4 regions of the Bacillus halotolerans genome follow, and region 2 is predicted to be linked to each of the others. Evidence: riboswitches for the same ligand, from Rfam matches in the RefSeq annotation. Region 2 holds a riboswitch; each other region holds the start of a gene.
The links. A riboswitch is a leader RNA that binds a small molecule or an ion and turns the genes downstream of it on or off. The one in region 2 is predicted to bind thiamine pyrophosphate.
Positions count from the first base shown of each region.

Region 1 (7,304 bases), 210 kb from region 2:
CGTCCGTCCTTTGCAGAGATGTCAAATTCTGCTTCAGTCCCTTGTTTCGTTTGAACCTCAATTTCGTAGATATAAGCACCGTCGTCTTCATCCAGCTTGCTTTCTGTGACGGTTCCAGCTGTTTTCTTTAGAGCAATCTGTTCTGCTTCTTCTTTTGTCAAAACAACTTGCTCTTTTTTCTCTTTTAACGGGTCATTGAGCGCTTGTTTGGTCTTGATATCCACATAAACATCATAATCTTCACCGTCTTTTTCGATTTCAACTTCATAAGCTTCTTTGCCATTATAGATGTCTCTGTCGATGTCATCCACTGTTCCGTCAACAACTGTTTTGGCAATAGACTCCGCTTCTTGTTCAGTAAGTCCGCCAGTTTCAGAAACAGACTGTGTTTGTTCATTATTTTCTTTCGCAAACGCGTTGTAGCTGAACCCTCCGGCCGCTAAACACCCTGCTAATAAGCCAATCATCCATCTTTTCTTCAGCATATGTGATTCCTCCCTTGTTCATTATGAGATCAGTTTACACACTCAACATGAAAGGAAAACGAGAGAAAGATGAGAATTTGATGAGAAAACCATTAGTCTTCATAGATAATATTAGAAACTTTGCCGGTATAGGCGTTTATTTTCACCGTAGCTTCCTTGTCATTCGGGAGATCAACATCTACTTCAAACAGGAGAGTGCCTTCGCTTTCTTCCAAATCGGCGTCATCCGCTTTTCCTCCAGCCTCACGCTCTGCAATGGCTTTTGCCTCTTTTTCCGAAATTGTTGTCTTTTGTTTGTCTTTGCTGCTGATTTTATCAGCGGACACCACCGCTTTTGTCTTCATATCTACCTTCACTTCGTATGTTTCCCCATTATTTTTTTGAATGGTATACGACGCAACTCCGTGTTTTCGCGTGTGTTTTTTGACGGTGCCCGGCACCCGCACCAGAGCGAGCTGCTCAGCTTCTTTTTCTGTCATCTCAGATGTGTTCGTCTTTTTCACTCTGTTCATTGACAATATGTCGCCCGATTTAGCATCAGCTTTTAGAAAATAAATTCCTTTTGGATTTTCCAAAGTCATATCATACGTTTTTTTATCATTGGATTGCGTCACTTTTGTGATGTCGCCTTCATAGGAGGTTTCTACTTTTTTTATGACTGCCTCCTTTGACAGCACGTCCTCATGGGTTTGCTGAATGATAAGAACCGCGCAGATGACAATGGCTAAAACGGCTGCCGCAGCAGCAGCTCCTGTTTTCATTCGTTTTGTCATAGCGCTCCCCCATTCTGTTCTCTAAATTGCATCGTGACATTTGTTCCCTGTCCCGGTTTGCTTTTTACAGACAGGTCAATACCATGCTCATCGGCAATATGTTTGGCAATGGATAGACCTAAACCCGTTCCGCCTGTTTTGCGGTTACGTGCCTCATCCGCCCGGTAAAAACGTTCAAACAGGCGCGGGATATGATCTTCAGGTATGCCGATTCCTTCATCCCTTACGGACAAAAACGGACGTCTGTTATTGGTTCCTGCGGAAATCACAATGGCCTTGTCACTATACTTTATGGCATTATCAAGCAAAATCGTCAGCAGCTGCTTTATGCGTTCTTCATCTGCCGTTACAAGCAAATTCTCCTTGTCCGTCTCAAGAAGGATGTCGCGTTTATAAACCGGCTGGAGTGTTTGTATGACGGCGCGCGACACTTCGATCAGGTCAACCGTTTTCAGATCAAGCTCCAGTTCTTTATGGGTCTTGGCCAGCGTAAGCAGCTGATTGGTCAGTTTTTTCATATGGACCGCTTCTGAATGAATAGCTTCAATGGATTCCTCAAGCACTTCAGGCTTTTTTGCCCCCCAGCGTTTCATCAGATTGCTGTAGCTTTCAATAATGGTGAGCGGGGTTTTCAGCTCGTGTGAAGCGTCTTGGACGAATTGCTGCTGTTTATCGTAGTGCTCTTTCAGCATGCTCGCCATCTCATTAAAGGTCAGCCCCATTTGATACAGTTCGTCATGCGACTGTCCTTCCAGAGAAATTGTTTTGAATGCTTTTTCTCTCTGTATGTCTTTCATCGTTGTCACCAATTGTCTGATTGGATTGGTGATATGGCGGGCGAGTAAGCTTCCGGCAAAGAAGGAAGCGATACAGACAGCCGCGCTGGCCGCAATTAAGATGATTCTTAGCAGAAGAAGACTCTCTTCTGTATGCTCCAGCCTTTCCACGAGCTGAAGCGATACGACTTGTCCGTCTGTCCAAATGACCGGGACAGCTGCTGCTGCAAACAGTTTGCCTTCATGCTTTGTCACGTCTGTCGTTTCCCCGCTGTGAAAAGAAAGAGGGAAGTCTTTATATGCTTTTTCCTTTGTGATGGTCATGACGGCTTTCCGATCCGCACTCACTACCCGCACCATTCCGTTTGCCGGAAGATAGGCCTGCAGCATATCCTGCAAAGCCACCCCTTGTGTTTCGGCGGTATGAAGAGCTTCGGTGATATTGTCCGTTTCATCGGCAAGACGGGCCGCATCCTTTGAGGTGAGTGCCGATGAAAAAATGAGATAGACCGCAGTATGAACCAACATTAATAAAATCAACAGCCAAATGGATGTATACAGATGAATCTTTGTCTTCAGCTTCATCATTTACCCCTTAATGGTATAGCCGACCCCGCGTACGGTATGAATCAGCTGTTTTTCGTAAGGATAGTCCAATTTTTTTCTGATATATCTTATGTACACGTCGACGACATTTGTATCACCGATGTAATCAAACCCCCATACAGAGCTGAGAATTTGCTCTCTCGTCAGCACTTGCTGCGGATGCTTCAGCATATAGACGAGCAGATCAAATTCCCGGGGCGTTAATCCAACTTCTTTGTCTCCCCGTCTGACTTCACGTGTTTTCTCGTTCACCTGCAAATCGTCATATGTCAAAAATGTGCCGATATCCTCTGTTTTGCTTCCGGTTTGGCGGAGTGCCGCTCTGATTCTGGCAAGCAATTCTTCTATTTCAAACGGCTTGGTGACATAGTCATTCGCACCGATGTCAAGCCCCGTTACCTTATCTGGAACGCTGTCGCGGGCTGTTAATAAAATAACCGGTGTCTTTTGATCCGTTTTCCTCAGCCGGCGCAGCACTTCAAGCCCGCTCAACCCTGGCAGCATGACATCGAGCAGCAATAGGGAATACGAACCTTCCGTGGCCGCGTTAAGTCCTTCAGAGCCATTATGTTTGATGGTGACGCTGTATCCTTCATATTCCAATTCAAGCTGAAGGACCCTCGCGATTTTTTCTTCATCTTCCACAATTAATATGTGCCCTTTTTCCAATTCCGATCATCCTCTCATGTTCCTATATGAAAAAAATGATTTCATTGTTTACAAAATGATTCTTATCATCTATTATGATGTCAAAATAAAAAATTGTATACGGAAAGCACTAGGGGTGCTGTTATGGCTGAGATAAAGCGCGCAAAAACGCGCTTTGATCCCTTATGACCCGATCTGGATAATACCAGCGTGGGGAAGTGCAGGTTGACCGAAAGGTGTATTTTTTCGTGCGCTTACTCGATCTATGACTGCATATTCCCTAAGGATATGCAGTTTTTTATTTTACCAAAAAAACAGGAGGTCAGAGAAATGGACAACTTATGCGGTACAAGCAGAATCGCCGGATTTCGGTTCTCTTTATACCCGATGACAGATGATTTTATCAGTGTGATCAAGTCTGCGCTGAAAAAAACGGATACGTCAAAGGTTTGGACAAAGACCGATCATATCAGCACAGTTTTGCGCGGATCGATCGAGCATGTATTCGACGCCGCCAAAGCCATCTACCTGTATGCAGCAAATAGCGAAAAGCACATTGTCATGAACGGGACGTTTTCCATCGGCTGCCCCGGCGATACACAAGGAGATACATATCTGACAGCAGATGAAAAGCGTGTCAACGAAGAATCTGTTCACGACCTGAAAGCAGAGGCTCCTTGCCAATTTGCGCTTTATCCGATGAATGAGCCGAATTATATGGACATCATCATGAAAGCTGTTGAAATCGCTAAGGCTGACGGCACCTTTGTACAGGGTGTTCATTACGCAAGTGAGGTAGACGGAGATGCACACGACGTGTTCCGGACACTGGAAGCCGCTTTCCGCATGGCAAATCAGCAAACAGCCCATGTCACCATGACCGTGAACTTCTCGGCAAACAGTCCATCAAGAAAACAGAAAGCAGGGATAAAATGAAAAGCTGGAAAGTAAAAGAAATTGTCATCATGTCTGTTATCAGTATTGTTTTTGGCATTGTGTATTTAGTATTCACCCATTTCGGAAACGTACTTGCAGGGATGTTCGGGCCCATCGCTTATGAACCGATTTACGGCATTTGGTTTATCGTGTCAGTGATTGCCGCGTACATCATTCGTAAACCGGGCGCGGCCCTTGTTTCAGAAATCATTGCAGCTCTCGTTGAATGTTTGCTGGGAAATCCTTCAGGCCCGATGGTTATCGTTATCGGCATTGTTCAAGGTCTCGGAGCAGAAGCTGTATTTCTTGCGACACGCTGGAAAGCATATTCCCTTCCTGTGCTGCTTCTGGCGGGTATGGGGTCTTCGGTGTCCAGCTTTATTTATGATTTCTTTGTTTCCGGTTATGCGGCGTACTCACCGGGCTATCTGCTCATTATGCTTGTGATCCGTCTCGTTTCAGGTGCGGTCCTGGCCGGCCTTCTCGGAAAAGCTGTCAGCGATTCTCTCGCATATACGGGTGTCTTAAACGGAATGGCACTCGGAAAGGAACTGAAAAAGAAAAGGAAACGGAAACGGGTATCAAATCATGCAAGCCTATAACAAGTTGCTTTCGGTTGACCGGCTTAGCTTTTCATATGAAGAAAACGAGAAACCGATTTTTCAGGATATAACGTTTGAGCTCCAAAAAGGAGAATGCGCTTTATTGTTAGGGCCGAGCGGGTGCGGAAAAAGCTCGCTTGCCCTCTGTTTAAACGGGCTTTACCCTGAAGCTTGCGACGGGATGCTGTCTGGGCATGTATTCTTATTTCAAAAAACGATCACTGACGCTGAAACCTCTGAAACAATCGCTCAGCATGTCGGAGTCGTCTTTCAGGACCCTGAGCAGCAGTTTTGTATGCTGACAGTAGAGGATGAAATCGCCTTTGGATTGGAAAATCTGCAAATCCCCCAAGAAGAAATGGTGAAGAAAATTGATGACGTTCTGGAAAAATTACACATCACTCATGTAAAGGAAAAAACGATTTCCACTCTGTCAGGGGGACTGAAGCAAAAAGTCGCGCTCGCCTGTATTTTGGCGATGGAGCCTGAGCTCATTATTCTGGATGAACCGACTTCCCTTTTAGACCCTTATTCAGCACGGGAATTCGTTCAAATGATCAAAGAGCTTCAGCAGGAAAAAGGCTTCGGCCTTCTCGTGATCGAACATCAGCTTGATGAGTGGGCGCCTTGGGTTGAAAGAACAATCGTACTGGATGGAGCAGGCAAGAAAGCCTTAGACGGGCCGACTAAGGATATGTTTCAGCATCACTCAAACATGTTAAGAACAATGGGAATCGCTGCGCCAAAAATTTGTGGCTTACAAGAAAACGTGAGCATACCGTTTACATTGTCAAAAGAAACGCTGTTCAAGGAACCCTTCCCTGCTGGGCCTGCTGAAGAAGCGGCGGTTCTTTCTGCTGAACACGCAGTGCAGGTCCAGAGCTTATCGTTTTCAAGAGGACAGCAGACCATTTTCAAAGACATCAGTTTTTCATTGCGTGCAGGCTCTTTGACGGCACTTGTCGGGCCAAACGGCACAGGAAAATCTACGCTGTTGTCTGTTCTCGCCCGTTTGCTCAAACCGAAAAGCGGCAAGATTCTTCTGCATGATAAGCCGCTGGAGTCTTACAAAGAAAAAGAGCTTCGCAAACAAATGGGATTGGTTTTCCAAAATCCAGAGCACCAGTTTGTGACTGACACAGTATATGATGAGCTGCTGTTCGGCCATGCGGCAAATGCCGAAACCGAGAAAAAAGCGCAGAACCTGCTGCAGCGTTTCGGCCTTGCACATTTGGCGGACCACCATCCGTTTGCGATCAGCCAAGGGCAAAAACGGCGGCTGAGTGTCGCCACAATGCTGATGCACGATGTAACGGTTTTGCTTTTAGACGAACCGACCTTTGGCCAAGACGCCAAAACAGCCGCTGAATGCATGGAAATGATTCAGCATATCCAGACAGAAGGCACCGCTGTCCTCATGATCACACACGATATGGAGCTTGTATCTTCATATGCTGACAGCGTGCTTGTGCTTCACGGCACACATTTGGCCTTTGACGGAACACCGGAACAATTATTTTCTAGGGAAGCCGAGCTCGTCCAAAAAGCAAAGCTCACCCTCCCCCTTCGATATGAATGGATGACATACCAGCAGGAGGTGCGTGATGAAGCAGCCGTTACATCTCATTAACCCGGCAGTAAAAGCAGCGGCGGTTTTTTGCTGTGTCGTCATGCTGTCGTTTATTTACAATCCTTACACACCGGCGTGCTTTTATATCATGATTGTTGCGGGTGTCCTGTTTGCGGCCAGAATACCGCTGAAAAAATGGCTTTTGTTCACGATTCCGTTTTTGATTTTAGCATTCGGCTGCGTATGGACAGCCGCTGTTTTCGGCAAGATTCCGACGACCGCAGATAATTTTCTGTTCCAAGCCGGCCCTTTTTCGATCAACAGTGAAAATGTGGCTGTCGGCATCTCACTCGGGTTTCGTATTTTGTGCTTTTCTGCCTTATCAATGATGTTTGTTTTTACAACCGATCCGATTTTATTTATGCTGAGTCTTGTGCAGCAGTGCAAGCTGTCCCCGAAGCTTGCATATGGCGTCATTGCCGGATTTCGTTTTCTCCCTCTGTTAAAAGAGGAGGTCCAGCTGATCCAGCAGGCACATAAAATCCGAGGCGGGGCGGCGGAAAATGGCTTAAAAGAAAAAATAAACGCGTTAAAGCGCTATACCATCCCGCTATTAGCAAGCGCGATCAGAAAAGCGGAACGAACAGCTCTTGCGATGGAATCAAAAGGATTTACAGGCAGCCGAAACCGGACGTATTACCGGTCGCTTACCGTCAGCCCGCGCGACTGGCTGTTCTTTTTCCTCATTCTCTTGTTATTCGCAGGATCTTTTCTTGTGTCTTTATGTTTTACCTCATAGAAAAAGCCGCTATGTTGAATAGCGGCTTTTTTATTATTGATGATAGTTCAATGCTTGGGCAAGATTGGTTTTAATATTAATGTTCGTAAAATCAATTCCAAGCTGTACA
Region 1 covers NZ_CP029364.1:588,986-596,289, forward strand. The annotation lists gene DIC78_RS02790 (PepSY domain-containing protein) at 1-485, opposite strand, end outside; gene DIC78_RS02795 (PepSY domain-containing protein) at 578-1,258, opposite strand; gene DIC78_RS02800 (sensor histidine kinase) at 1,255-2,619, opposite strand; gene DIC78_RS02805 (response regulator transcription factor) at 2,623-3,309, opposite strand; TPP riboswitch at 3,411-3,522, shown strand; gene DIC78_RS02810 (HMP/thiamine ABC transporter substrate-binding protein ThiU) at 3,619-4,224, shown strand; gene DIC78_RS02815 (ECF transporter S component) at 4,221-4,826, shown strand; gene DIC78_RS02820 (ABC transporter ATP-binding protein) at 4,813-6,456, shown strand; gene DIC78_RS02825 (HMP/thiamine ABC transporter permease ThiX) at 6,431-7,195, shown strand; gene rsbRB (RsbT co-antagonist RsbRB) at 7,229-7,304, opposite strand, start outside.
Region 1: it holds a riboswitch for thiamine pyrophosphate, as region 2 does, so the genes downstream of both, DIC78_RS02810 (HMP/thiamine ABC transporter substrate-binding protein ThiU) here and DIC78_RS01695 (acetylornithine deacetylase) in region 2, are expected to answer to the same signal.

Region 2 (7,304 bases):
TTACACCATTAAAGTGGCTGCACCGGGCTATTACAGTGATGAATTTTCCGTTGATTTAAAAGGTGATATCACAAAAGAAACTGTGCTGAAGCCTTTCGTCGGTTATCCGGGCGAGATCGGATACGATGACGGAACAGCGGAGAATGCAAATTCCTATTTCGCGGCCGGAAACGGATGGGCGGTTAAAATGTCACTGGCTGACGGCAAGGAAAAAGGCATGCTGACAGGAGGGCTATTCAGATTCTGGGATACGGAGTTCCCTGATCCTGGCGGCACAGAGTTTAAGGTCGAGGTTTACGATGCTACAGGGAAAGATGGAGCACCCGGCAAAAAAATTGCGGGACCATATAACGCGGAAGCTCTTCGTAATGGCGAATGGACGAAAGTCGATCTCAGCTCGAAGGGGATTATGGTCGATAAAGACTTTTATCTTATATATATCCAGTCAAAACCCGATCCATATTCACCAGGCTTGGCAATGGATGAAACCGGGCAGTACTCAGATCGCAACTGGCAGTATGTTAACGGAACATGGCAAAAAGGAGATAAAGAAGACGGCAACTATATGATTCGCGCGTTAGTCGATTATGAAGCTGCCGTACCTGTCATTACTTCTCCTGAAGATAAAGCATACACCAATAAGGAGAACGTCACGGTAAAAGGAAAGGCATCTCCGGGGACGACTGTAACCCTTTATAATGGTGAAAAAGAAGCAGGAGAAACGAAAACTGCCGAAGATGGCACGTTCGAGGCAGGAGTTTCACTCAGCAAAGGGGAAAACAAGCTGACAGCGGCTGCATCAACAGACTCCGGAACGACAGATGCTTCAAGTCCTGTCACGGTCACACTTGATCAAGACAAGCCTGAACTGACGCTCGACAATCCAAAGGATGGCGAGAAAATCAATAAAGAAGCGCTGACTGTTAAAGGCACTGTTTCAGATGACAACTTGAAAGAAGTAAAGGTTAATGGCAAAAAAGCAACGGTCACAGACGGTTCCTACTCTGCCCGTATCCTTTTGGAAAACGGAAGCAACGAAGTAAAGGTGACAGCCACTGACTTAGCAGGCAACAAAACGACGAAAAAAGCTGTCGTCAATGTGAATTTTGACCAGCCAGTCATTACCGGACTGATTCCTGGTGAGGACAAAACCTTAAAAGCCGGTGAATCGGTCAAAATCGCTTTTTCAAGCGCGAAAGGTGCAGATGCAACGTTTGTCATTCGCCTGCCGCTCACAAATGCAAGAGCGAATGTACAAAACGCTACCGAGCTGCCGTTAAGAGAAATTTCTCCGGGACGATATGAAGGCTACTGGACAGCAACTTCTTCTATTAAAGCAAACGGAGCTAAAGTAGAGGTTATCGTTCGAGACGGTTACGGCAATGAAACCAGAAAAACAGCGAATGGAAAACTTTATATCAATACTGAAAAGTAAGTGTAAGAAAGCTGCCGCTCTTGGCAGCTTTTTTTCTATATACTCTCATTTATTCCCTCGACAAATTAAGCAGTTATCCCTGAAAAATTGTATGGGCCTCTCAACATTAATTGACAGACTTTCCCACAGAGCTTGCTTTATACTTATGAAACAAGAAGGGGAACAGCGTGATGCAAGAAAGAAAGGGGTCAGGTGTGAAAATCTATTTAGATGTCATTTGGCTGTTAAACTTTTGTTTTGACGCACTGTTGCTTTTACTGACGGCTTTTATTTTGAAACGCCATGTAAAAAAAAGAAGATTGATAGGCGGCGCGTTTATCGGGTCAAGTATTGTCCTTTTGATGTTTACTCCTTTCTCGCCGATCGTTGAGAACCCGGCCGGAAAGCTCGCTTTTTCGGTTGTCATTGTGCTCGTGACATTCGGTTTTAAGCGGTTTCGCTATTTCTTTCAAAATTTGTTTTCCTTTTATTTTGCTACTTTTCTAATGGGAGGGGGAATAATCGGAGCACATTCATTGCTGCAGTCAAACTCTATTGTCAGAAACGGTGTCATGATCACCAATCAAACCGGATTTGGCGACCCGATCAGCTGGATGTTTATCGTGGCTGGCTTTCCCACATTATGGTTTTTTTCCAAGAGAAGAATCGAAGATATTGAAACAAAAAACATTCAATATGAGGAACGAGTCAGGGTACAGGCGGACCTGGGCGGCCAAACACTGCACGCAAGAGGCCTGGTGGATTCCGGCAACCAGCTGTATGATCCGCTCACAAAAACGCCGGTCATGATTCTTCACATTGATAAGCTTGAACCAATTTTCGGAGAGGCTGAAACGGTGATTATCCGAAATGCAGACCCGATGGAAGCGATTGAACAGCTTGATGATTCGTTTCGTTTTTTAGATAAAATGAGGCTGATCCCATATCGGGGAGTAGGCCAGCAGCATCAATTTTTATTATGTATCAAACCGGATCATGTAACGATTATGACAAAAGATGAAATGATTTCCGCGGATAAATGCTTAATCGGCATCAGCACGTCAAAGCTGTCGGCAGATGGAGATTTTGACGCGATTATTCATCCGAAAATGCTGTCCGGAAAGGCCATTAAGCACGTATCCTAATGTTCGCAAATGTCCGTTACTTATCATACTCATAAGACGTGACATTTAGAAGGGAGAGGAAGATGAAAAAACTTAAATTGCGGTTGACGCACCTCTGGTATAAGCTGCTGATGAAACTGGGCTTAAAAAGCGATGAAGTGTATTACATAGGAGGGAGTGAAGCTTTGCCGCCGCCATTATCAAAAGACGAGGAGCAGGTTCTATTAATGAAGCTCCCAAGCGGCGACCAGGCGGCCCGCGCTATTTTGATCGAACGCAACCTGCGGCTTGTCGTCTATATCGCACGGAAATTTGAAAACACGGGAATTAATATTGAAGATTTAATCAGCATCGGCACCATTGGATTAATCAAAGCTGTGAATACCTTCAATCCGGAAAAGAAAATCAAGCTGGCTACATATGCCTCTCGCTGTATCGAGAATGAAATCCTGATGTATTTAAGGAGAAACAACAAAATCCGTTCAGAAGTTTCTTTTGATGAACCGCTTAATATTGATTGGGACGGCAATGAGCTTCTGCTTTCTGATGTGCTGGGCACGGATGACGACATCATCACAAAGGACATTGAAGCAAATGTGGATAAAAAGCTTCTAAAAAAAGCGCTCGAACAGTTAAATGAGAGGGAGAAACAAATCATGGAACTGCGTTTTGGGCTCGTCGGCGAAGAGGAAAAGACCCAAAAGGATGTTGCGGATATGATGGGGATTTCCCAATCCTATATTTCCCGTCTGGAAAAAAGAATCATTAAAAGATTGCGAAAAGAATTCAACAAAATGGTGTAAAAAATTTTTGCGGCTTAATCCCTTGATTCTACAAGGATTTCCCAATTATGACTATTTTTCGGTTTGAGTGCAGTGCATATTTTTCCCACCCGAGGAGATACTTAACGTTGTACAGCAGCTCCTGTAGGGAGGGAAAAAAGTGTCGAGAAATAAAGTCGAAATCTGCGGGGTGGATACCTCCAAATTACCCGTACTCAAGAATGAAGAAATGAGAAAGCTGTTTAGGCAATTGCAGGACGAAGGTGATGATTCAGCCAGAGAAAAGCTTGTAAACGGGAACTTGCGTCTTGTCTTAAGTGTCATTCAAAGATTTAATAACAGAGGGGAGTATGTTGATGACTTATTTCAAGTCGGCTGTATCGGACTAATGAAATCCATTGATAATTTTGATCTAAGCCACAATGTTAAGTTTTCAACATACGCTGTACCTATGATTATCGGAGAAATCCGCAGGTATTTGCGCGATAATAACCCGATACGTGTCTCGAGATCACTTAGGGATATCGCATATAAGGCACTCCAGGTAAGAGAACGGTTAATCAGTGAGACAAGCAAGGAGCCGACGGCAGAGGATATCGCCAAAGTTCTTGAAGTACCGCACGAAGAAATTGTGTTTGCACTCGACGCCATTCAAGATCCGGTATCTCTTTTTGAACCGATCTACAATGACGGCGGAGATCCGATTTATGTCATGGATCAAATCAGTGATGAACGCAACAAAGATACACAATGGATTGAAGAGCTGGCTTTGAAAGAGGGCATGAGAAGGCTGAACGAGAGGGAAAAAATGATTTTAAGAAAACGGTTCTTCCAAGGAAAAACGCAAATGGAAGTAGCCGAAGAAATCGGGATTTCTCAAGCACAGGTGTCCAGACTGGAAAAGGCAGCAATCAAACAAATGAATAAGAATATTCATCAATAGCATGGACGTGGAAAGCCTTTAAAACAGAAATTGTTTTAAAGGCTTTTCTATTTAGAAGCGGGCGGTTTACGTTTTCGAAAAAGTAAGGTATCCTAGTCCGTACACAGTTTTGTGAAAATTAAAACAATTATTCGGTTTGGAAAGAGGAGGACCACAATGATTTTGCAGCTTGACAATGTCTCACTAAAACGGAATGGAAAATGGATACTAAAGGATATTCATTGGAAAGTAGAAGAAAAGGAGAACTGGGTGCTTTACGGATTAAATGGAGCAGGGAAGACTGCGCTGTTAAATATGCTATGCTCTTACTATTTTCCGACAACAGGCGAGATGCAGGTGCTTGGTCATGTATTCGGAAAAACGGAGCTGGGAGATAAACTCAGACGAAAAATCGGCCTTGTCTCAGCGGGTCTTCAGCAAAAATTGTATCCGGCAGATTCAGCTTTTGAAATTGCTCTGAGCGGGGCATATGCTTCGATTGGCTTGTATGAAACACCAAGTGCGGAAATCAGAGAAAAAGCGATTGCCCTGCTCGAGGACTTAGGAGCCATTGATTATGCCGACCGCCGCTACGAAACTCTTTCTCAAGGAGAGAAACAAAGAGCTTTAATCGCAAGAGCGCTAATGGCTGATCCGGAGCTGCTTATACTGGACGAACCAGTTACAGGACTTGATTTTATTGCCCGGGAAAAACTGTTAGATACGATTACGCACATTGCAAGCAGGGAAAATGCGCCGTCTATTCTTTATGTTACGCATCATGCGGAAGAAATTTTGCCGATTTTTGATAAAGCCCTCTTGTTAAAAAAGGGAGAAGTCTTTAGGTCAGGACAAATGAAAGACATGCTGACAGACGAATCACTTTCTTCTTTTTTTGATACGCCGATCCGTGTATTATGGAATCAGGATCGTCCGTTTTTAACAAGAGCTGAGCCGGTGACAAATGCATAACAACATACGATTCATCCTGGGGGTGCTTTCGAAGCTGAGAGAGACGCTGGTCTCAACCCTTATTGACCTGATCTGGATCATACCAGCGGAGGGAAGCGGTGAAAAAAGCGGAGAATGCAGCAGCTTGCACTCTGCTTTCTTTATTAAGCCGTTTCATGAATATGAAACGGCTTTTTTCTATTAAAAATAGGAGCGGATAACATGATTGATCAAGTAGAATCTTTACTGAAAAAAGTGGAAGAACAAAAGGACGAGCTCATTGAGCTTGCGAAAACGCTGATTTCTTTTAAAACACCGGCGCCGCCTGCGAGAAATACAGACAGCATCCAAACATGGATTGCACAGTTTTTGCTTGAACGGGGATTTTCTATCGACAAATGGGACGTTTATCCAGGAGATCCCAATGTTGTGGGTGTTTTAAAAGGAACAAATTCAGCCGCCTATCAAAGTTTAATCATCAATGGGCATGTCGATGTGGCAGAGGTAAAAGAGGGCGAGGACTGGGTGCATGACCCATTTTGTCCCAGTGAGAAAAACGGTTTCTTAATCGGCCGGGGGGCGCTTCAGATATGAAAGGCGGAATGGCCTGTGTGCTGTTTGCTTTAAAGCTGATTCGTGAAGCGGGCGTTGAGCTCCCGGGCGATTTGATTCTGCAATCGGTCATCGGGGAGGAAGTCGGAGAGGCCGGCACGCTTGAATGCTGCAAAAAGGGCTATCACGCAGACTTTGCAGTTGTGGCGGATACGAGCGATATGCATATTCAAGGTCAAGGCGGAGTGATTACAGGCTGGATCGAAATGAAAAGCAGTCAAACGTTTCACGATGGAACAAGACGGAATATGATCCACGCTGGCGGAGGAACCTTCGGGGCGAGCGCAATCGAAAAAATGGCAAAAATCATTTCTGGACTCGGTGAGCTGGAGCGACATTGGGCCATTATGAAAAGCTATCCTGGCTTTACCCCCGGTACAAACACAATTAATCCCGCTGTTATAGAAGGAGGCAGACATGCGGCCTTTATAGCGGATGAGTGCCGATTATGGATTACCGTCCATTTTTATCCCAATGAAACGCATGAAGAAGTGGCTGCTGAAATAGAAGATTACATCAACAGGCTGAGTGACAGTGATATTTGGCTGAGGGAAAACCGTCCTGTCTTCAAATGGGGAGGCTCTTCAATGATTGAAGAAAGAGGAGAAATTTTTCCGGCCTTGGAAGTTGATCCGGCTCATCCCGGCGTTTTAGCCCTTACGGCGTCACACGAGGAGATCAAACGGGAACGCCCGGTCATTGACGTATCTCAAACCGTAACCGATGGTGGATGGCTTTATCATGCCGGTATTCCAAGCGTAATATACGGACCGGGCGATTTATATAATGCTCATGCCGTTAATGAAGAGGTATCGATTGAGCAGCTCGTAGATTATACGAAAATCATGCTCACGTTCATCATAAGCTGGTGCAGCCGCAAAAAAGAACAATGATCATGAAAATTTCTCCTTGCTGACAAGGTTCAGCCCGCCCGTTCATATACTAGAAAAAAGGACCGAAAAAGGACGTGATGGGATGATCAGCATTTCAGAATTTCAAGTAAAGGATGTCGTCAATGTCTCTAACGGAAAAAAATTAGGGAGCATCGGTGATATTGATATCAATGTCACCACAGGAAAAATTCAGGCGATTATACTAGGGGGAAATGGAAAAGTTCTCGGTTTTTTTGGAAAGGAAGAGGAAATGGTCATTCCTTGGCGAAATATAGTTAAAATCGGAGAAGATGTCATTTTAGTCCGATTAAGTGAATCCCACGCTTAACCTGCTTTTTTGCTGCTGATTGTCAAATGCCGGAAGTCTGAACTCTTCCGGCACATTTCATTTATGAAATATGTAAATCGGCGCTAAACGAATGCAGAAAGATGTGGTAAAATAAGTGGGAAATTACGCCTTATAAATGTTTGTCGAAAGGTTGGATCATCATGAATACATATCACCCATTCAGTCTCACCACCCCCTCGACACTCATGATACAAGACTGGAAACAAACGAATCAAAACGATGCAGAAGTCATTGCCGGATTTACTACGAAAAACGGC
Region 2 covers NZ_CP029364.1:376,708-384,011, reverse strand. The annotation lists gene DIC78_RS01720 (S8 family peptidase) at 1-1,435, shown strand, start outside; gene spoIIGA (sigma-E processing peptidase SpoIIGA) at 1,630-2,559, shown strand; gene sigE (RNA polymerase sporulation sigma factor SigE) at 2,622-3,341, shown strand; gene sigG (RNA polymerase sporulation sigma factor SigG) at 3,481-4,263, shown strand; gene DIC78_RS01700 (ABC transporter ATP-binding protein) at 4,420-5,214, shown strand; TPP riboswitch at 5,223-5,325, shown strand; partial or broken gene DIC78_RS01695 (acetylornithine deacetylase) at 5,416-6,698, shown strand; gene DIC78_RS01690 (YlmC/YmxH family sporulation protein) at 6,781-7,026, shown strand; gene pgeF (peptidoglycan editing factor PgeF) at 7,188-7,304, shown strand, end outside.

Region 3 (7,304 bases), 1.4 Mb from region 2:
ACTGCGATCCGAACTGAGAACAGATTTGTGGGATTGGCTTAACCTCGCGGTTTCGCTGCCCTTTGTTCTGTCCATTGTAGCACGTGTGTAGCCCAGGTCATAAGGGGCATGATGATTTGACGTCATCCCCACCTTCCTCCGGTTTGTCACCGGCAGTCACCTTAGAGTGCCCAACTGAATGCTGGCAACTAAGATCAAGGGTTGCGCTCGTTGCGGGACTTAACCCAACATCTCACGACACGAGCTGACGACAACCATGCACCACCTGTCACTCTGCCCCCGAAGGGGACGTCCTATCTCTAGGATTGTCAGAGGATGTCAAGACCTGGTAAGGTTCTTCGCGTTGCTTCGAATTAAACCACATGCTCCACCGCTTGTGCGGGCCCCCGTCAATTCCTTTGAGTTTCAGTCTTGCGACCGTACTCCCCAGGCGGAGTGCTTAATGCGTTAGCTGCAGCACTAAGGGGCGGAAACCCCCTAACACTTAGCACTCATCGTTTACGGCGTGGACTACCAGGGTATCTAATCCTGTTCGCTCCCCACGCTTTCGCTCCTCAGCGTCAGTTACAGACCAGAGAGTCGCCTTCGCCACTGGTGTTCCTCCACATCTCTACGCATTTCACCGCTACACGTGGAATTCCACTCTCCTCTTCTGCACTCAAGTTCCCCAGTTTCCAATGACCCTCCCCGGTTGAGCCGGGGGCTTTCACATCAGACTTAAGGAACCGCCTGCGAGCCCTTTACGCCCAATAATTCCGGACAACGCTTGCCACCTACGTATTACCGCGGCTGCTGGCACGTAGTTAGCCGTGGCTTTCTGGTTAGGTACCGTCAAGGTACCGCCCTATTCGAACGGTACTTGTTCTTCCCTAACAACAGAGCTTTACGATCCGAAAACCTTCATCACTCACGCGGCGTTGCTCCGTCAGACTTTCGTCCATTGCGGAAGATTCCCTACTGCTGCCTCCCGTAGGAGTCTGGGCCGTGTCTCAGTCCCAGTGTGGCCGATCACCCTCTCAGGTCGGCTACGCATCGTTGCCTTGGTGAGCCATTACCTCACCAACTAGCTAATGCGCCGCGGGTCCATCTGTAAGTGGTAGCCGAAGCCACCTTTTATGTTTGAACCATGCGGTTCAAACAAGCATCCGGTATTAGCCCCGGTTTCCCGGAGTTATCCCAGTCTTACAGGCAGGTTACCCACGTGTTACTCACCCGTCCGCCGCTAACATCAGGGAGCAAGCTCCCATCTGTCCGCTCGACTTGCATGTATTAGGCACGCCGCCAGCGTTCGTCCTGAGCCAGGATCAAACTCTCCGATAAATGGATCGCAGATTAAGTTCACCACATCCTGTGGCAACATCTGCGTGATCTGCATCGTGCAGACCTCAGTTTGACTGACTACGCACATTGCTGTGCGATTTATAATAAAACTTGAATTAACAGGTACGTTTTGTCTTGTTTAGTTTTCAAAGATCATCACCGCTCTCAATGAAGCAGCTTTACCAATATAACACTCAGCTTCTTAATTGTCAACAACTTTTTTAAAAGTTGTTTAAAGCTTCTTGTTTTGTCTGCTGTTCATCAGCGACGTTTAATAATATAACACCTATAATTATTTATTGCAATAGTTTTTTAAAAAAATCTATAAAACAATAAAACTGTAATCTTTCTTTATTCTATCTAACTTGTAATGCTTTATAAAACATTTATCTATTAAAGAACATTTACTACAGGCAATGTCATCTTGTTGTTTTAACCTTTTTCTTGTATAGTAGAAACGAACTAAATATCCGATGACCACAAGGGGAGCATAAAAGCTGAGAGTGAGCGGTTTCGTTCTGACCCTTTGAACCTGTTAGTTAACGCTGGCGTAGGGATGTGGCAAAGTCAAATGAATTGCAGATTGTAAAGCAGTGCGTGGAACTTTCCTCATCCTTCCGCGTGCTGCTTTTTTGTTGTCCTTTTGGATTGTCTATCGATGGAAGGGGATTTTTATGGCTCAATCAAGACAACTGGTACGTCTTATTGAAATTGCAATCATGACTGCTGCTGCTGTCATTTTAGACATCGTTTCCGGAATGTTCCTCCGTATGCCTCAAGGAGGGTCGGTATCCATCATGATGATTCCGATTTTTTTGATTTCTTTTCGCTGGGGAGTTAAAGCGGGGCTTACAACCGGTCTATTGACAGGTCTCGTTCAAATTGCGATCGGAAATCTATTTCTTCAGCACCCTGTTCAGCTGTTGCTTGATTACATGGCAGCGTTCGCCGCTGTCGGCATAAGCGGCTTTTTCGCTTCCGCTGTCCGCAAATCCGCCTTATCAAAAGCAAAAGGGAAATTGATCGTATCAATTATTTGCGCAGTTTTTATCGGCAGTTTTCTGCGTTATGCTGCACACGTGATTTCAGGGGCTGTATTTTTCGGCAGCTTTGCACCAAAAGGAACGCCGGTATGGCTCTACTCATTAACTTATAATGCTACTTATATGATTCCGTCATTCATCATCTGTGCGATTGCCCTTTGTTTATTGTTCATGACAGCTCCGCGCTTGCTGAAAACCGAAAAGGCTTAATCTAACAACCCCCAGCGGCCGTTCCGCTGGGGGTTGTTTTTTATCTTCCGTTAAGCAGATTTTTTAATGAAGCAAGATCCGGCCAGCCGAATCCTATTTCTTTCATGCTTTCTCCTGCGATTTCAAAACTATCCTCGGCTGCTCTTTCAGGTGAAAACGACTGATAAAAATTAATCGAAGGATTCTCTTCTACGACCCAAACAAACATGCTCGTAAAGCCCTGATCAAGCAAAAAATCTGTACCCTTTGTCAAAAGCGCTCTGCCTGCACCTTGCCGCTGTTTTTCTTTTAAAAGGTAAATGGCATACAACTCTCCGTCATAGCCTTTCTGCTCTGAACGAATTGAACCAAAAGATGCAAAGCCGAATACCGAGCCTTTTTCATCTTCTGCCACAAAAACCCCCTTTAATGAACGGCTTTTCCATTTGGCTTCAAAATCCTTGTAGTTCAAACCATTTAAGTATTCAGCGGAGACAATGCCGCTGTATGTTGTCACCCAGCTGTCAACATGCACTTTTGCGATTGCCTTTATATCATCTAGTCGTGCTTCTCTTATAGTCACCATTCATTCTCTAATCCTTTCCGCAATGGTTATTCAGATTTTTGAACAGGTTTTGTTTCTTTTAATTCATTTGTCAGTTCGTTGATGCTCTGTTTGATGTTGCCTTTTCCTGAAAAGTTCTCAATCATTTCTTTTACGTCGATTCCCGAAGACGCTTTTAAGCTTTCTTGCAGACTGGACATTAAATTTGTCGCATAGCTTGTGACTTTGTTGGCGCCGCTTGAATCACCGTTTCCTCCTGTATCAACAACGGTGATCTTATCAATATTTGAAAGCGGTGCTGATACCTGTTTCGCGTATTCCGGAAGCATTTTGACAATCATATCGAAAATCGCAGCCTGACCGTACTGCTCAAAGGCAGCGGCAATTTTTTCTTTCGCTTCCGCTTCCGCAAGACCTTTTAAGCGAATAACCTCAGCCTCTGTCTCACCTTTTGCTTTTTCAGCTTCTGCTTTTGCAAGGCCGTCAATTCTGACCCTTTCAGCTTCAGCCTTCGCCATCGCTTCTATGCTGTATTTCTTGGCATCGGCTTGGGCTAGCTGTTTGGCTTTTTCAGCAGCGGCAGATTGCTCAACTGAATAGCGGTCTGCATCGGCTTTTTTCTTCACTTCAGAATCATACTGGCGTTCACGGCGGAGAATTTCTTTTTCTTCTAATTCAATTTGTTTTTGGCGTTCTATAATCTTGACCTGCATTTCCTGCTCAGTCACCTGCTGGCGTGCTTTGGCTGTTTCCAAATCGTATGCCTGGTCAGCGTTGGCTTTTGCTGTATCTTGATCTCGCCGGTATTCAGCCATTTTAAGCTGATTGATTTTTTCAGCTTCGGCAATTTCCGTCGCTCGTTCAAGCTCTGATTTTTTGGCTTCTTTATCGGCTTCCGCCCTCTTAATTCTTGTTTCTTTATCGGCCTCTGCGGTTGCAATGTCAGCATCACGTTTTACCTGCGCAATTCTCGGTTTACCTAGTGATTCAAGATAGCCGTTTTTATCACGGACATCTTTAATGGTAAAGGAGACAATCACAAGACCCATCTTCGCAAGATCCTGTGAAGCGACACGCTGCACTTCTTGAGAGAATTTTTCGCGGTTTTTATAAATTTCTTCTACTGTCATAGACCCGAGAATGGAACGGAGGTGGCCTTCCAGTACCTCACGGGCCTCCTGCTCACGGTCTTCTTTTGACTTTCCTAAAAATTGTTCGGCTGCTGTGGCGATTTCTCCAATAGAGCCGCCGATTTTAATAATTGCAGTTCCGTCTGCCATTACAGGCACACCTTGCTCGGTATACACTTCAGGTGTCGATACATCGAGTTTGCTTGATAACAGACTTAGCGGCTCAGCCTGCTGAAAAACCGGAAGAACAAAGGTTCCTCCTCCGCGAACAATCTTCAGGCGGTTGCCTCCCTCATCAACGTGAACATTTTTATTTCCAAGATAACTTCCTGTAACAATTAACGCTTCATCAGGCCCTGCCGTACGATATTTTGTAATAAATACCGCTATAAGTGCGATGAGTAAAAAGAATACAACTGCGATGACGATGATAATCGGCATTGTCATATGACATTCCTCCTTATTTTATAAAGGTTCATGCGGAGTAACTGAAAGAACTCCTTTTTTGACATCCACAACTAAGACGACTGTTCCGTAACTGATCTGTTCATTTTCAAAGCTGATCGCTGATTTTGAAATCGTACCGCCTATCCCTTCAATCAGTACTTCTCCAAATCCATCAACCGGAACAGCGGTTATGACTTTTCCGAGTCTGCCTCTAAGATCATCTTCCCGATAAGTCAATGATTCTTCTGCCGATGATAAAGGGACAAGCACAAATAAATGGAGCAATATCACCAGCAGCACCGAAAGAAGACAGGATATTAGAGCAATAATCAGGCTGGAGAGGGGGAAAACTGTTTCGCCTATATATCCAGATGCGGAGAAAAATGTGAAAAATGAGAGCACCAATGTCGGGTGTAATAACGGAATAGCTTCGGACAGCCCTTCAAACACATCTCCGAAAAATAAAAATAGCAGCGTGAGGCTTCCGGCTATGATAAGGGTGTAAAGGTAAATCGTTTGGACAGGAATACCGTATAACTCCAATTTTCTCATCCTTTCTAAGCTGCTACTTTAACCGACGGCCGTCGTTACCTTTTATACGAGATACAGAGGGAAAGGTTTCAAAATTTTTCGATAAATGCTTCCCCGCGAAGCACTTTATAAATGATAAATGCTCTTATATATGGTAATGTTTTTTCAGGAGGAGATATGATGAGTATCTTTAATGAAGCCAGATTAGAAACATGGAATGAAGTAAAAGGACTTTCCGATGAAAAGCTGAATCAGAAGCCTTCTTCTGATGAATGGAGTATACGGGAAGTTCTTGATCATTTGAAGAAAATTGATATGACCGCCCAAAACATGCTGAAAGAACGAGTAAAGGAAGCGCCTGTTAAGGAGATTGAGGAAAAACCGCTTACGGCCGCACAGGATAGAAGCAATAAACGGAAAGCGCCGGCCCATCTTGAACCGGATCATGATTTTATTTCAGGCAGCCAAATGAAACGGGAGCTTGATGTTGTAAGGGAGCAGCTGACAGCTGTTATTGCCTCTCTTAAAGAAGAAGATTTTGAGAGAGTATTGCCGCATCCCTTGTTTCAAGAGCTGACCGTCAGACAATGGATCGAATTTATCGGCCATCACGATAAACGCCACCTCAGCCAGATCAAAGAAATTAAAGAGAAAATAGAAAGAGTCTGATTTATTCAGACTCTTTCTGCTTTTTGTTTGATGTTCCGCTGGTATGAATAAACGATTATTTCGTCACCCGCATACACGGCACCGGGTCTCTCGACAATACATACAATGCCCCTTATCCCCAACGCATGGCGGACAAAAGCCGGTGCAAGCTTTGGCTTGTCCGGATAATAAGACTGGATGACTTCACCCGGCTGGATACACGGATCATTTTCTCCCTCACACAGTAAAGCGGCGCCGCTCGGAAATATAATCCGGCTTCCTTCTTTTAATGTTGTGAAATCAGGTATACCGCTAATTGCAACATTTGCACCGAGCCATTCGGGAAAAATACTCGGGACTCCCATTTTCAAAGCAATTTCGTCACATTCTTCTGTTGAAACAATTGAAATTTGTCTGCGGTTAAAAATTTCTGTTCCTCTTGAAAACATTGGCTCTCGGGCCCCAGCTTTTTTTGTCAGGCCGAAATGTAAGTCGCCGGGAATGCCGCCATAATCAAAATCGAGCTTGTCCATTTGTTTTGTTATAAAGCTTTCTGTATCTGCAACATATAAGCCTTCCGTTTTTGCGGTCATGCGTTTCCACATAAGCTTGCACCGTCCTTCATCTCTAGGATTGTCACTTATGTTCAATTATCCAAAAAAATCCCGCTCTGTAAAGGAGCGGGATCATCGCATTATACAGTTTTTGGCGTAAGATTAAAGCAGCGTTTGTAGATCCAGTTATATGCTTTCTCATTTAAATCTCTAGGATTTCCGAAGGTTTGCGGATCTTTCATTGCTTCTTTTGACAAGCGCTCGATCATGTCCGGCGATACCCCTTGTTCTTCTAAAGTCGGTACTTCTAACTCTTTCACAAGATCGTACATCCAGTTGACAGATGCTTTTGCAGCTTCTTCTGTTGTCATATTGCTTGTATCAATGCCGAACGCTTTTGCGATACGGGCAAATTTCTCCGGATAGCCCTTCCAGTTGTATTCCATAACAGGGCCCATCATTGCCGCTACACATTGACCGTGAGCGACCGGGATGATACCGCCGAGTGTTTGGCTCATGGCGTGAGCAGCACCCGCTGATTCACTGCCGTAAGAAAGACCGGCAAGCATAGCAGCTTGCGCCATTCCGTATCTGGCTTCGAGATCTTCTCCATCAGCAAATGCTCTCTTAATGTAGTGAGCGGCATATTCAATCGCCATCAACGCCACTGCGTCTGTAATCGGCTGCGCAAATTTCATTGTGTAGCACTCAATGGCGTGAGCAAGAGCATCAATCCCCGTCATTGCTGTTACGTGCGGCGGCATTGAGACGTGAAGCTCTGGGTCAATCACAGTCAAATGCGCGGCAATCAGCGGACCGCCTGTGTTAAATTTGAATTCTCTTTCTTCATCTGTAATAACCGCCCATTGCGTTACCT
Region 3 covers NZ_CP029364.1:3,117,958-3,125,261, reverse strand. The annotation lists rRNA gene DIC78_RS16000 (16S ribosomal RNA) at 1-1,320, opposite strand, end outside; TPP riboswitch at 1,793-1,894, shown strand; gene thiT (energy-coupled thiamine transporter ThiT) at 1,995-2,573, shown strand; gene DIC78_RS15990 (GNAT family N-acetyltransferase) at 2,614-3,138, opposite strand; gene floT (flotillin lipid rafts scaffold protein FloT) at 3,165-4,694, opposite strand; gene DIC78_RS15980 (NfeD family membrane protein) at 4,713-5,237, opposite strand; gene DIC78_RS15975 (DinB family protein) at 5,406-5,894, shown strand; gene DIC78_RS15970 (MOSC domain-containing protein) at 5,900-6,478, opposite strand; gene gbsB (choline dehydrogenase) at 6,568-7,304, opposite strand, start outside.
Region 3: it holds a riboswitch for thiamine pyrophosphate, as region 2 does, so the genes downstream of both, thiT (energy-coupled thiamine transporter ThiT) here and DIC78_RS01695 (acetylornithine deacetylase) in region 2, are expected to answer to the same signal.

Region 4 (7,304 bases), 370 kb from region 2:
TCGAAAAAGCCAGACGGAAAAGCATACCGTTACATGAAATTGAAACCATGCAGGATATCGCAGGCCTTAGGATCATGTGCCAATTTGTCGATGACATCCAATTTGTAAAGGAAATGCTGTTTGCCCGAAAAGATTTCACCGTTGTGGATCAGAGAGATTATATTGCAGAACATAAAGAGAGCGGGTATCGGTCATATCACCTTGTCGTGATGTATCCTTTGCAGACGATATCCGGAGAGAAACATGTTCTTGTTGAAATACAGATCCGTACGCTGGCGATGAATTTTTGGGCGACCATTGAGCATTCATTAAATTATAAATACAGCGGAAACATTCCTGAAAAAGTAAAACTGAGGCTTCAGCGCGCTTCTGAAGCGGCTTCGCGGCTTGATGAAGAGATGTCGGAGATCAAGGGTGAAATACAGGAAGCTCAAGCTGCCTTTTCTAGAAAGAAAAAAGGAAGCGAGCATCAATAGGTAAAGGGGAAGAAAAAGCATGAAATTTGCCGTATCGTCAAAAGGAGATAATGTTTCTGATACGCTGAAAAGCAAAATACAGGCGTATTTATTGGATTTTGACATGGAACTGGATGAAAATGAACCGGAAATCGTCATTTCAGTCGGGGGCGACGGGACGCTCTTATACGCTTTTCACAGATACAGCGACAGGTTAGATAAAACGGCTTTTGTCGGCGTTCACACGGGTCATCTTGGGTTTTATGCGGACTGGGTTCCTCATGAAATTGAAAAACTCGTGCTCGCAATTGCGAAAACACCGTATCATACTGTGGAATATCCGCTCCTTGAAGTGATAGTGACCTATCATGAAAATGAGCGAGAGGAAAGATATTTGGCGTTAAATGAATGTACGATTAAAAGCATAGAAGGAAGCCTTGTGGCGGATGTGGAAATCAAAGGGCAGCTCTTTGAAACGTTCCGAGGCGACGGCCTTTGCCTGTCAACGCCTTCTGGGAGCACAGCCTATAATAAAGCGCTGGGCGGAGCGATTATCCATCCATCCATCAGAGCGATTCAGCTGGCGGAAATGGCATCTATCAATAACCGCGTATTCCGGACGGTCGGATCACCGCTCCTTCTCCCTTCCCATCATGATTGCATGATTAAACCGAGAAACGAAGTTGACTTTCAAGTAACAATTGACCATTTAACCCTGCTTCATAAGGATGTAAAGTCCATCCGCTGCCAGGTTGCATCCGAAAATGTAAGATTTGCAAGATTCCGTCCGTTTCCGTTTTGGAAAAGAGTCCAGGATTCATTTATCGGAAAAGGTGAGTAGAAAGAGGACGTATCGTGGAGCAATTTATTATTGAAAAGAACATTACCTCCGCTGAAGACGGAATGACCTTAAAGGAATATGCGGGCGAGCTGGGGATTTCTAAACGTCTGCTGACCGACATCAAGTTTAGCGGAGGAGATCTTCTCATTAACGGTAAGCATGTGACTGTTAAATACGTATTGAGAGAGGGAGACCTTCTTGTTGTAAAGTTTCCTGAGGAACAGGTGAGCGAGACGCTTTTGGCCGAGCCAGTTCTGCTCGATATTCTGTATGAGGATGAACACGTGCTTGTGATAAACAAACAGCCGTATGTGTCATCTATTCCGTCGCGAGAGCACCCGGCGGGAAGCATAGCAAATGGCATCATCCATCACTACCAAAAAAACGGAGTGCGGGCCACGGTGCATCTTGTCACCCGGCTAGACCGGGATACGTCAGGTGTCATGCTGATTGCCAAGCATCGCTTTGCCCACTCCATTTTATCGTCGGCGCAAAAAAACGGCCTTGTGAAACGCAGATATGTTGCGGTTGTGCATGGACATATGACAGAGACAGAGGGAAAGATAGACGCCCCGATTGGCAGACATCCTGACAGTATCATTGAACGGATGGTGACACCGGGCGGTCAGAAGGCTGTTACTCACTTTCGTGTCACACGTATAACAGATGACTTAACCTCGGTGGCATTGCAGCTTGAGACAGGGCGGACCCACCAGATTCGCGTCCATATGAGCTATCTCGGACACCCGCTGTGCGGCGATACGTTGTACGGCGGAACGAGACAAAAGATTGACAGGCAGGCGCTGCACAGTGAGCAGCTGTCGTTTATCCACCCGCTGACGCAGGAGAATATGACGTTTCATGCGGCTCTGCCGCACGATATGCAAGAATTAGTTAAAGGAGAGAATCATTAAAACGATTCTCTCCTTTTTTATATGGGGCGAAATCTAGATTCGTCATAGGGCATAGAGCTTGGAACGGAGACTGTCTCCAGTTCGGGAAAACGCAAGGCCGTCAGTTCATTCCCAAACACACAGCCCGTATCAATGTTAATGGTGCGATTTATGATGCGGGGCTCTTTAACAGGTGTGTGTCCGTATACAACCCATGCTTTCCCATTATAGGCGGCGGCCCAATCCCTCCTGACGGGTCTGCCGTCCGGATACGTTTCACCCGTCACATCGCCGTAAAGCACAAAGTCCTTTACTCTCCTTGTGTTTTTGCCGATATCGTCAGCCTTTATGCCAGCATGGGCGACAACCAATTCTCCATTATGTAAGATGTCGTAAAGCGGCGCAGTTTCATAAAGCTTCATAAATTGTTCGCTGACTTTTCTTCTTTCTTCTTCAGAAAGTGCTTTAAGCTCTGCCGCAGTTGTTTCAAGACCGTGCATCACTTTAACGGGATTTCCTTTTAAGTAGCGGTACAGCTTGTTGCAATGATTTCCCGGGACATAACGCACTGCTCCTTGTTCATAAGCGCCCGCTACAAAGCGGATGACTTCAATTGATTTAGGGCCTCGGTCTGTCAAATCCCCGGCAAAAACAAGCATCCTGCCTTCATCATGTACAGGCAATCCATTTTTTATTGTGTATCCAAGTTTTTCTATCAGGGCTGTCATTTCATCGTAGCAGCCATGAATATCGCTGATTATATCGTAGTAAGCCATGCAGCATCCTCCTTACTCATGATTTTATTTATTATGAAGCAAATTGCTGTGAGTCATCACCAGCTTTTATGTGCAAATTATAGAAGAATCATTTTCTAAAAAAAATGAGACCTTATTACTTTATTTTTCATCATCACCCTTGTTAAAATCGCGTTATGTTTTTTAAAAAGGAGGTTCAGATTATGGCGCATACATCTGTCGCATCATTAGTTGTCGTACTTATCGTTGCATTTTTAACTCCCATCCTTTTGCATCGGTTTAAACTCAGCATCCCTGTTGTAGTTGCTGAAATTATTATGGGATTGATTATAGGAAAAAGCGGTCTTAATTTAGTTGTGGAGGGTGATACTTGGCTGCAGACGCTCTCTATGCTCGGATTTATCTTTTTAATGTTTTTAAGCGGGCTTGAAATTGATTTTTCATCCTTTGAGAGAGGAAAGAAAAAGCAGTTTCTGCAAAACGGCAAGGAAGCACCCAATACATTTGCCACAGCATCCATTATTTTTATCGGTATTTTTATTTTATCATTGCTGCTGTCCTATGGGTTCGTCTTGGCCGGATTTATCCAAAATGCTTTTTTAATGACGCTTATTATTTCTACGATTTCGTTAGGTGTTGTTGTTCCAACCTTAAAGGAAGAACGGATCATGGATTCAAACATCGGGCAGATTATCCTGCTTGTTGCTGTGATTGCTGACTTGGTCACTATGATTCTTCTTGCTGTATTTTCTTCTCTATACGGAGAGGACAGCGGAAACATGTGGCTCTTGATGATCCTGTTCGCAGCCGGAGTAGTGCTTTACTTTTTCGGCCGGGTCTTCAAACACCGTTCTTTTGTTCAGTCCATGTCAAAAGGGACGATCCAGATCGGGACTCGTGCTATTTTCACCTTAATTATCGTACTGGTGGCTCTGTCTGAATCACTGGGAGCAGAAAATATTCTCGGCGCTTTCTTAGCGGGCGTGCTTGTTTCCCTGCTCTCGCCGAACAAGGAACTGGTTCAGCAACTTGATTCCTTCGGCTACGGGTTCTTAATACCGATTTTCTTTGTGATGGTCGGTGTAAAATTGGATATTTGGACACTTTTTCAGGACCCGAAAATTTTAGTGATGATTCCGCTGTTGCTTATGGCGCTGTTAGTAAGCAAAATTCTTCCTGTCCTGTACTTGAAGAAATGGTATGATAACCGCACAATTTTGGCGTCTGGTTTCCTGCTGACATCAACGCTTTCTCTTGTGATTGCCGCTGCGACAATCGGCCAGCAGCTTCATGTAATCAGCGCGAATATGTCAGGAGCGCTTACGCTGGTGGCGGTTATTGCAAGTATTTTTACGCCGGTCGGTTTTAAAAAGCTGTACAAAAAACAGGAGCAGCCGGAGGAGAAAAAGAAGATCACATTTATCGGCGCTAATCAAATGACACTGCCTGTGACACTTGAATTGCCTGAGAACGAGTATGAAGTGCGTGTCGTGCACGTTTATCAAGAAAACGCTGAGGAAAAGCTGTCAGACTCAGTATTTTCCGTCGAAACGATTTCTGATTATGAGCATCAAACCCTTGAATCACTCGGTATATTTGATACAGAAATCCTTGTGGTGGCGACAGGGGATGAAGACATGAATACGGACATCGCACTATACGCCAAAGAAAAAGGAACAGAAAGAGTCATTGCCAGCACCGGATCACCGGAGAACGAAGCGAAATTGAAAGAGCAGGGCATCAGCATCTTTTCCATCTTGCTGTCGACCAAAACGCTGCTTCGCGCGCTGATAGAAGCGCCTGGCGTCATGAAACTGCTCACGAACCAAGAGTCTTCGCTGTATCAAATTAATATGGAAAACAGCAAATACGACGGCGTGATTCTCCGTGAATTCCCTTTAACAGGCGACGTGATTTTTGTCAGGATTTTCCGGGGTGTCGACAGCATCGTTCCTCACGGCGATACAAGACTGAAAATCGGAGACCGCTTAATTGTCACCGGATCACGCGGGTACGTAACCGATCTTAAGAAAACATTGGAAGGATAATATCTTGACCAAATAAGGATTCGTGTTAATATAGAGGGGCAGAACAATTCAATATGCATTCGTAAAACCACTAGGGGTGTCCTTTATAAGGGCTGAGATAAAAGTGTGACTTTTAGACCCTCATAACTTGAACAGGTTCAGACCTGCGTAGGGAAGTGGAGCGGTATTTGTGTTATATAACTATGCCAATTCCAAACCACTTTTCCTTGCGGGAAAGTGGTTTTTTTATTATCAGACAGGGGGAATGACGTGTGAAGTTTTCAGAAGAATGCCGCAGTGCAGCCGCAGAATGGTGGGAAGGCAGCTTTGTCCATCCATTTGTTCAGGGGATCGGTGACGGAACTCTCCCGATCGACCGCTTTAAATATTACGTGCTTCAGGATTCTTACTATTTAACTCATTTTGCAAAGGTGCAATCGTTCGGTGCCGCTTATGCAAAGGATCTTTATACAACAGGACGCATGGCCAGCCATGCTCAAGGTACATATGAAGCGGAGATGGCGCTTCATCGCGAGTTTACGGAGCTTTTGGAAATCAGTGAGGAAGAACGGAAGTCATTTAAGCCATCTCCTACCGCTTACTCCTATACATCCCATATGTACCGTTCGGTTTTGAGCGGGAATTTTGCAGAAATCTTGGCAGCTCTTCTCCCGTGCTATTGGCTTTATTATGAGGTTGGTGAGAAATTGCTGACATGTGATCCGGGGCATCCGATTTACCAGAAGTGGATTAGCACATACGGCGGTGACTGGTTCAGACAGCAGGTGGAAGAACAAATTAACCGCCTGGATGAGCTGGCGGAAAACAGCACAGAGGAAGTGCGTGCCAAGATGAAAGAGAATTTCGTTATTTCGAGCTATTATGAATATCAGTTCTGGGGAATGGCTTATCGAAAAGAAGGCTGGTCAGACAGCGGCGTAAAAGAGGTGGAAGGGCTTGGAGCTGCACGCCATAACTGATGACCGCAAGCCGGTTGAAGATCTAATGAGATCAATTATAGCCATTCAGGATGAGGTTGATTTCATCCATATTCGTGAACGGTCTAAATCGGCGGCTGACATTTTGAAACTGCTGGAGCTTATTTCTGAAGGCGGTGTTGATAAGCAAAAGCTGGTGATGAATGGCCGGGTTGATATTGCGCTTTTTTCAAATATTCACCGCGTTCAGCTGCCGAGCAGCAGCTTTTCGCCGAAACAAGTAAGAGCCAGATTTCCTCACCTGCACATTGGGCGATCGGTGCATTCACTGGAGGAAGCGCTTCAGGCAGAAAAGGAAGACGCTGATTATGTTTTGTTCGGCCATGTGTTTGAAACGGATTGCAAACAAGGCCTTGATGGCAGAGGCGTGTCTTTGCTTTCAGAAATCAAACAGAGGATCTCGATTCCGGTTATTGCAATTGGCGGAATGACACCTGCCAGATTAAGAGAAGTGAAACAAGCAGGTTCAGACGGTATCGCTGTCATGTCCGGAATTTTTTCTTCCGATGATCCTTTGGAAGCTGCCAGACGATATTCCCGCAAGCTAAAGGAGATTCAGTATGAAAAGGCATTATGATGCAGTTGTCATTGGAGGCGGAATTATTGGTTCCGCGATAGCTTATCAGTTGGCAAAAGAAAAGAAAAACACCGCATTGCTTGAAAGCGGAACAATCGGCGGCAGAACAACAAGCGCCGCGGCAGGGATGCTTGGCGCCCATGCCGAGTGCGAGGAGCGGGATGCGTTTTTTGATTTCGCCATGCACAGTCAGCGTTTGTATCAGGGTCTTGGAGAGGAGCTACTTGCCTTATCCGGCATTGATATCAGAAGGCATGAAGGCGGTATGTTTAAGCTTGCATTCTCCGAAGAAGACGTGTCCCGCTTGAGACGGATGGACGATTTGCATACTGTCAGCTGGCATACAAAAGAAGAAGTGCTGGAAAAAGAGCCGTATACGGCCGGTGAGATTTACGGGGCGAGCTTTATTCAGGACGATGTTCATGTTGAGCCTTATTTTGTGTGCAAGGCATACGCTAAATCGGCTAAAGCGCTTGGTACGGATATTTTTGAGCATACTCCCGTTCTCGATGTGACGCGTGGCGGTGAATCCATTTTGATCAAAACGGGTTCCGGTGACGTGCATGCGGACCATGTCGTGGTTGCCAGCGGGGTCTGGAGCGGGATGTTTTTTAAACAGCTCGGGTTGAACCAGTCATTTTTTCCTGTAAAAGGAGAGTGCCTGTCTGTTTGGAATGATGATATTCCGCTGACAAAAACACTTTATCATGATCATTGCTATATCGTACCGAGAAAAAGCGGCAGACTGGTTGTCGGCG
Region 4 covers NZ_CP029364.1:745,355-752,658, reverse strand. The annotation lists gene yjbM (GTP diphosphokinase) at 1-476, shown strand, start outside; gene DIC78_RS03755 (NAD kinase) at 496-1,296, shown strand; gene DIC78_RS03750 (RluA family pseudouridine synthase) at 1,311-2,210, shown strand; gene prpE (bis(5'-nucleosyl)-tetraphosphatase PrpE) at 2,228-2,965, opposite strand; gene DIC78_RS03740 (monovalent cation:proton antiporter family protein) at 3,148-4,992, shown strand; TPP riboswitch at 5,055-5,163, shown strand; gene tenA (thiaminase II) at 5,244-5,951, shown strand; gene tenI (thiazole tautomerase TenI) at 5,929-6,546, shown strand; gene thiO (glycine oxidase ThiO) at 6,530-7,304, shown strand, end outside.
Region 4: it holds a riboswitch for thiamine pyrophosphate, as region 2 does, so the genes downstream of both, tenA (thiaminase II) here and DIC78_RS01695 (acetylornithine deacetylase) in region 2, are expected to answer to the same signal.